DNA from 2 places in the Ruminococcus sp. HUN007 genome. Region 1 is predicted to be linked to the other one. Evidence: predicted binding sites of a transcription regulator. Region 1 holds the regulator's gene; the other holds the start of a gene.
The links. Region 1 encodes Rex, which represses fermentation and respiration genes when NADH is low (regulators of the CRP and FNR family bind a similar motif). Its sites were predicted from a motif close to ATTGTTAANNNNTTAACAAT; they were not measured.
Positions count from the first base shown of each region.

Region 2: a site for Rex is predicted at 2,316-2,335, ahead of adhE (bifunctional acetaldehyde-CoA/alcohol dehydrogenase). Genes of this name have one in related genera too.

Region 1 covers NZ_JOOA01000002.1:1,870,831-1,875,037, reverse strand. The annotation lists gene CC97_RS12235 (bifunctional diguanylate cyclase/phosphodiesterase) at 1-1,389, opposite strand, end outside; gene CC97_RS12230 (redox-sensing transcriptional repressor Rex) at 1,582-2,196, opposite strand; gene CC97_RS12225 (permease) at 2,222-3,466, opposite strand; gene CC97_RS12220 (FAD-binding protein) at 3,774-4,207, opposite strand, start outside.
Region 2 covers NZ_JOOA01000001.1:42,552-46,758, forward strand. The annotation lists gene adhE (bifunctional acetaldehyde-CoA/alcohol dehydrogenase) at 1-2,276, opposite strand, end outside; gene CC97_RS00130 (malic enzyme-like NAD(P)-binding protein) at 2,384-3,559, opposite strand; gene CC97_RS00135 (SprT family zinc-dependent metalloprotease) at 3,908-4,207, opposite strand, start outside.

The sequences.
Region 1 (4,207 bases):
GAGCTTTATTATGTCAAAGTCGATATCCTTCAGAATGTTCAGAGATGAGTAGCCGCTGCCGAAGTCATCCATTTCAACTATATAGCCGTAGCTGTGAAGCTTGCGTACTGCTTCATTGATGAATTCGCTGTTTCCGAGAGTAGCGGATTCTGTGATCTCGACACGTATGTATTTTGAAGGGACAGCGTACTGTCTGCGTATATCTTCAAGCTTTTCTATAAAGTCCGGACTGAAAATATCGTAACGTGTGAGATTGATCGATACCGGTACCATGTGTACTTTATTTTCAATACATCTGCTCAGGAACTGACAGACCTTTTCAAACACGTACATATCGAGCTTGGTAATAAAGCCGTTTTTCTCATAAATAGGGATGAAAACACCCGGCGAGATAAGACCACGTTCCGGATGACGCCAGCGCACAAGTGCTTCAGCTCCGACTATAAGGCCGGTAGTGTGATTGTACTGCGGCTGGTAGTAGACCACGAACTGCTCTTCCCTGAGAGCTGTTTTCATAAGTCCTGAGATCTCCTGCTCTGTAAGCAGATCGTTTCTCAGTGTTTCCTGATATACTGTGAATTTGCGGGTGTAGCTGCCTTTAATTGATTTCTGGGCTATTATGGCACGGTCCACGGCGCCTTCTGCGTTTACGCATTTGTCCATTACATAGATTCCGGCGTTGCACATTACCTCAAGGGAAAGATCAAAATTGGAAACACGCTCAAGAAACTCAGTTATGAAGTCGTTGACCATATCTCTTGAGCATCGGGTATAGAACATGAAACGGTCAGATTCTATACGGCATCCGAATCCGGAATTTCCAATTGTTTTATTTATAACTTCGGCGACATGTTTTAAAAGCTCGTCACCTTTTTTGGCTCCGAATATATCGTTTATCATCTTGAAACGTATAACGTCAAGATAAACTACAATGTGCTGCTTTATTTCATTTTCCGAACGGACTGTCATAAGATCGTTGAGTTCTTCAATAAATGCGTTCTTGGTAAGCAGACCGGTCAGTTCATCCTTGTCGCTCAGGGGATAACGGTTCACAATACTCATTGAGATCGTTACTGTCCTGTTGAACGGATTTTTAAGAAATATAGTATTGACTTTTTTATAGTCGGAATCTGCTCTCATGCTGAGCTCTTCATTAGCCACAGTACGTGAGTCGTCAGCTATCAGTGCATTCAGCGCTTTTCTGAAGATTTTTCCGGTTCCAGCTGCTGCGATCCCTGTTTCGTCAAGTATATCCCAGAGTGGTCTTTTGTCAAAATGATCTCCGAATATTTCCGTTACTTCACGTGAATAATTAAATATATCTTTATCATAATCATATGTTATGAAGGCATTCCGGTACAGACATTGTTTCTGCGGCCTTGGCATCATTATCCCCTCCCTTGCAAGATAATAAACTCATTTTAGTTATTATACCATAAAATTAAGAATATTTCAATCAAAAAATGCTCGATTGATATAAAAATATATTCCGCATATTTGTAAAAAAAACACCCTGCGAAAATTCATTCGCAGGGTGTTTGTTATTATTTACTGTCTGGTAAGATTAAAGCCAGCGTGCTGTCAGATCTTCTTGTTCAGGTAGGCCAGTGAGAGCGCCATGTTTTCGTACTGTACCGGAATGTCATCAGGTACCGTGAGAGTACATGGTGCAAAGCACCAGATGGCTCTGATACCGTTTTTTATGAAACGGTCACATACTTCCTGAGCGCTGTGCGCAGGTACTGCGATAACGCCTATGCGTATGTTGTTTTCCCGGCAGAAACCGTCAAGCATATCCATCGAGTAAACAGGTTTTCCGAGATTGCTTGTTTCAGGTTCAGTAACAGCTTTGTCGAAAGCGGCCATTATGTCAAGGCCGTAATCTCTGAAACCGCCGTAGTCAAGCAGGGCGCGTCCCAGTTTACCGGCTCCGACGATAACGACATTGCCGTTTTCGTTGTGTCCGAGAAAGTTTTCAAGGACTTCAATAAGTTCTGATATCCTGTAGCCGGTCTTAGGCCTGCCGGCACCGCTTACAGCGCCGAGATCCTTTCTGACCTGAACTTCACCCAGACCGAGTTCCTTTGCAAGGGCAGTAGCAGAAATGTTTTCAGTACTGGGATCTGTATTTTTCAGATACTTTAAATAGACCGGAAGACGGCCCATTGTAGCCCTTGATACCTCAATTTGTTTCATAATTACCACCCGCCGATCTGTTTTATCAGCTGAATTTTGTTATAATGAACTGTGATACGAGTACGATAGAGATAAGTGCGATCGGATAAGCAGCTGCATAAGCAGAAGCTACGTCATCTGTCTTGGCAACATTGATGAGTGTACCAAGAGCCGGTGTTGATGTCATACCGCCTGTGATACCGCCGAGGTTGTTGAAGAGCGGAAGCTTGATGATGTACTTGGCGATTAAGAAACCTACGATCATAGGAACGAGTGTCATGATCACACCGTAGAGGAATAATTCCGGCTTGAAGTACTTTACGAATGAAGCGCCGCCAGGGATACCGGCACCGATAAGGAATGCCATGAGACCGAATTCGCGGAAGAGTTCAAGCATTTTCTTTTCAGGCTTCATGCTGAGAGCACCGAAGTGTCCGAAGTGAGCAACAACGAGGGAAGCGAGGAGGCATCCGCCTGTTGTGCCGAGTGAGAATGATGACTTACCCATAGGGATCTTGATGCCGCCTACGAGCATACCGATAACAACTGCGATAGCGAATGCAGCAAGACCGAAGTTGTCGATGTTAAAGAACTTTCTGCTTTCATCCTTTGAAGCGCCTGTGTCAACTGAAGCGATCTTCTTGCGTTCTTCATCAAGGTTTGCTCTGAGAATCTTAGGAATTACCTGTACGAAGAGTACAACACCTACAACGCCGAAGAGATAAGCGATACCGTGACCAACTGTAACGATGTCTTCCATTTCTGAGATCTTGTCAGCGTTTCCTTCATATACTGAGCTGAGAGTATCCTTGGCAGCTGAGAATGCAGGAGTAGATGTAAGCGCACCGGAAAGGAGACCGACTGCCATTGCAGTGTCGCATCCGAATACCTTGATGCAGAAGATAGTTGTAAGTCCGCCGAGAATGATGATGAGAAGTGAGAGAAGGGCATAGGACTTGAAGTTTTTCTTAAGGCTTGAGAAGAAGTTAGGACCTGCAATGAATCCGACTGATGTAACGAAGAGGATGAGTCCGAGATTTTCAATTATCTTGAAATAGTTCTTTGCAAGTTCTGCTCTTGTACCGAAGTTTTCAGTAACAAGATTTGTTCCGTCTACAGTGAAAACCATAGCACCGATAAGAAGTGCCACGATAAATACACCGGCTGTGCCGAGGGATACGCCCTTGACTGTTACTCGTCCGAGAAGATATCCGAGTCCTGCTACAATGAAAACAACGAGCATCAGGAATCCGATACCGGTAATGGATATTATTCCATCAAAAAAGTTCATTATAAAACCTCCAAAAAATAAAACGTGTAAATATTGCAGCATGAAACTGTACCCCTTAAATCTCATGCTGAGTGTACAGTAAAATTACTGATACGCACTTTGTACGAAATAAGATCGCAGATGCGCTGGATATTGAGCATTATGTCAATATGACATAACACACGGCAAACCCCTGCAAAAGCAGGGGTTTGCTGGTTAAGTGTCTGTGAAAATCACTGGTTTTAATGATCGGTGCAGAAAACGGGACGGAACCCGTTTTGATCCGCAGAGATCCTGTCAGGTGATCTTCCGTTGTTTTAAAGGGAGATTACATTCCCTGCTTGTTTCCGCGGTAGTCAGGGAGTAACTTAGGTGATACAGCGTCTGTCTTGACACCTGCTGCTTCACGTTCTGCATCGAACTTAGCGATGTGGTCAAGTGTGAGCTTGCCTACGTTTACGTTCTTTGCCTTTGCAGCTGCATGTACGCCGGCATTACGGCCGAATACGATAACGTCGAGGAGTGAGTTACCCATAAGACGGTTTGTACCGTGGATACCGCCAACAGCTTCGCCGGCAACGAAGAGGTTTTCAACGTTTGTTGTCTGACCGTCAGGAGTGATGTCGAGACCGCCGTTCTGGTAGTGGAGTGTAGGGTAAACGAGGATAGGTTCCTTGCGGATATCGATTCCGTAGCTGCCGAACATACGCATCATAGCAGGGATACGCTTTTCGATAGTACCTTCACCCCCGATGAGTTCGA
Region 2 (4,207 bases), on a different contig from region 1:
GAAGCGTTGAAGCGAAGTACATCTTCTATAACAAGAGCATTTGCTATGCCGTGAGGAATGTGGTGGTAGGCGCCGAGCTTATGAGCAAGTGAATGGCTTATTCCGAGGAATGCATTTGCAAATGCCATACCTGCCATTGTAGCTGCATTTGCCATCTTTTCTCTTGCTTCAGGATCGTTCGGACCGTTATCGTAGGCACGAGGCAGATATTCGAATATGATCTTGAGTGCCTTGAGTGCAAGACCGTCAGTAAAGTCGGTAGCCATTACTGATGCGTATGCTTCAAGTGCATGTGTAACTGCATCGATACCGGATGCTGAAGTAAGGCCCTTCGGTGCTGACATATGGAAATCGGTATCGATTATAGCCATATCAGGAAGGAGTTCGTAGTCAGCAAGCGGATATTTTACTCCTGTGCTTTCATCAGTGATAACTGCAAAAGGTGTTACTTCCGAACCTGTACCTGCTGATGTAGGAATTGCAATGAAGTATGCCTTCTCGCCCATCTTCGGGAATGTATAAACTCTTTTTCTTATATCCATGAAACGCATAGCCATGTCTGCAAAATCTGCCTCAGGATGCTCGTAAAGCACCCACATGATCTTGGCAGCATCCATTGCTGAACCGCCGCCGAGGGCGATTATAACGTCCGGCTTAAAGGCAGTCATCTGTGCGGCACCTTCCTTTGCACACGCAAGTGTCGGATCAGGTGCTACGTCGAAGAAGGAAGCATGCTGAATGCCGAGTTCATCGAGCTTGTCTGTAATAGCCTTTGTAAATCCGTTTTCGTAGAGGAACTTGTCAGTAACCACGAAAGCACGCTTTTTATCCATTACTGTTTTAAGTTCGTCAAGCGCCACCGGCAGGCAGCCTCGTTTCATGTACACTTTTTCAGGAACTCTGAACCAGAGCATATTCTCTCTCCTTTCGGCAACGGTTTTAATATTGATAAGATGCTTTACTCCGACGTTCTCACTGACTGAATTGCCGCCCCATGAGCCACATCCAAGCGTGAGTGAAGGTGTAAGGCTGAAATTATATATGTCACCGATACCGCCCTGTGATGAAGGTGTATTGACGAGAATACGGCAGGTCTTCATTCTGCTTCTGAATTCTTCAAGCTTTGCCTGTTCAGTAAGTAAGTTGAGATAAATGGATGAGGTATGACCGTAACCGCCGTCGGCAATGAGCTTTTCAGCCTTGTCAAAGGCATCCTTTATATCCTCTGCCTTGTACATTGCAAGTACAGGGGAAAGCTTTTCGTGAGCAAATTCTTCTGAAAGATCTGTACTGTCTACCTCACCGATAAGGATCTTGGTACCTTCTGGAACTTTAACTCCGGCAAGTTCGGCAATTCTGCACGCGCTCTGACCAACGATCTTCGCATTGAGTGCGCCGTTTATAAGAATGGTCTTGCCGACCTTTTCCTTTTCGGCCTTTGTGAGGAAGTAGCATCCGCGGGCTGCAAATTCAGCTTTTACTTTGCTGTAAACATGCTTGTGAACAATAGTAGACTGTTCTGAAGCACATATCATACCGTTGTCAAATGTTTTTGAATGGATTATCGAGTTTACAGCCAGAATAATATCTGCAGTTTCATCGATGATAGCCGGTGTGTTTCCGGCACCTACACCGAGAGCCGGCTTTCCGCTTGAATAAGCAGCCTTGACCATTCCCGGGCCACCAGTTGCAAGAATAATGTCTGCTTCAGCCATTACGAGATTTGTCATTTCAAGGCTCGGTACATCGATCCATGAAATAATGCCTTCAGGAGCTCCAGCCTTTACAGCAGCCTCAAGCACGATTTTTGCAGCTTCGATCGTAGACTTCTTTGCTCTCGGATGCGGGCTGATGATGATACCGTTTCTAGTCTTAAGTGCAAGAAGTGACTTGAAGATTGCTGTGGAAGTAGGGTTTGTTGTCGGGATGACAGCAGCAATAAGACCGATAGGTTCAGCAATTCTTGTGATTCCGGCAGCTTTGTCTTCCTCAATGATACCGCATGTTTTTGTGTTTCTGTAGGTGTTGTAGATATACTCAGAAGCAAAGTGATTCTTGATTACTTTGTCTTCAACTATACCCATGCCTGTTTCTTCAACAGCAAGCTTTGCAAGCGGTATTCTGTTCTTGTTTGCAGCAGTAGCAGCAGCAAGAAAGATCTTATCGACCTGTTCCTGCGTAAATGAAGCAAACTGCTTCTGCGCATTTCTGACTCTTTCGATTGCAGCTTCCAGCTTTTCTACGCTGTCAACTATTTCGTAGTTCTTCTTATCCATTTTTACCTCCCGGATTTTATAATATTTATGTGAACATAAATTGTAAATCTATTATCATTATTTACGAACACAAAAAATCAGGACACTCTTATTTACTGTGTAACTGATTATTTACGCGCAACACCTGTATCTCTTGCAGCCTGTGCTACTGCCTCAGCAACAGCTTTCGGAACATTCTTGTCAAGAGCGCTCGGAATTATGTAATCCGCGCTGAGTTTATCATCAGTAACAAATGAAGCGATCGCTCTTGCAGCTGCGATCTTCATCTCATCATTGATATCGCTTGCGCATACATCAAGTGCTCCCCGGAAAATGCCCGGGAATGCAAGAACATTGTTTATCTGGTTAGGATAATCGCTTCGTCCGGTTCCGACTACGGCTGCTCCGGCAGCAATTGCATCTTCCGGCATGATCTCCGGTGTAGGATTTGCCATCGGGAAAATGATCGGATCCTTTGCCATCGACTTGACCATTTCACGTGTAACGCAGCCTGGTGCAGATACGCCAATGAAAACATCTGCGCCTTCTATTACATCCTTAAGAGTTCCCTTTCTCATCTGCTTGTTAGTGATCTCCGCCATTTCCTCCTTGACAGGATTCATGTCTTCAGTTCTGCTCTTGTAAACTGCGCCCTTTCTGTCACAGAGCACAACGTCTTTGAGACCCATGGAGATAAGGAGCTTTACTATCGCAATACCGGCAGCACCGGCACCGCTTGTAACGACTCTTATCTCATCTATTTTCTTGCCGACAACCTTAAGTGCATTCATCATAGCTGCAAGTGTAACAACAGCTGTGCCGTGCTGGTCGTCGTGGAAAATCGGAATGTCACAGCATTTTTTCAGTTCTTTCTCTATTTCAAAGCATCTCGGAGCTGAAATATCTTCAAGATTTACACCTCCGAATGAACCGGCAAGAAGTTTCACCGTATTTACTATATCGCTTACTTCCTTTGAACGTATACAAAGCGGTACGGCATCAACATCACCAAACGCCTTGAAAAGCGCGCACTTGCCTTCCATAACCGGCATACCTGCTTCAGGTCCGATATCTCCGAGGCCGAGTACAGCTGTTCCGTCTGTCACAACCGCAACAAGGTTTGAACGTCTTGTAAGCTCATAGCTTTTACTTACATCTTTCTGAATTTCAAGGCAAGGCTCAGCAACACCCGGCGTATAAGCCAGAGAAAGATCCTCCGTTGTCTCCAGAGGAGTACGGCAGGTGACTTCGATCTTGCCTTTCCATTCATAATGCTTCTTCAGCGATTCTTCTGCGTAATTCATTTATAAAGATCCTTTCGCTTGATTTCTGGCAAACGAATAAAATTTGTGTTCGCCGTAGGTTAGCACTTGCTAACCTATTATAATTATAAATGTACTGAAATAAAATATCAAGGGCAAAACCTTCCGTTCCGGAAAAAACGTAAATACCAACAAAAAGTAATTTACAATCATGAAATCTTTTGTATTTAGTTACCTCTCGCTAACTGTTTTGCATCATTTCAATATAAATAAGTCATGACCGATAACAGTTATTCCTGCGGCATATGATCGCCGAACAAAAACGGCTAAAACAGCAAAAGATCGTCTCTGTTCTCATCCGACAGAGGCGATCTTTTGTTAGTTTCAGTTCTAAATATTTACGCATTTCTCGAGAATATCTTTCGTTTCTTTCCAGTTTGGAAGCATTACCTGAAGCAATGAATAAAACTTCTTTGAATGATTCGGATAGACAAAGTGACAAAACTCGTGATAAAGAACATACTCTATACAGAATTTTGGGGCTTCAATCAGTCGTTTGTTCAGTATAATGGTTTCTTTCTCTGGAAGACAGCTCCCCCATCTCGAAGACATTTCCCTTATTTTCAGTTCAGGAAAAGGAAGATCATAACAAGCAAATCTTCTGTATACATTCTGCATCACTTCTTCAAA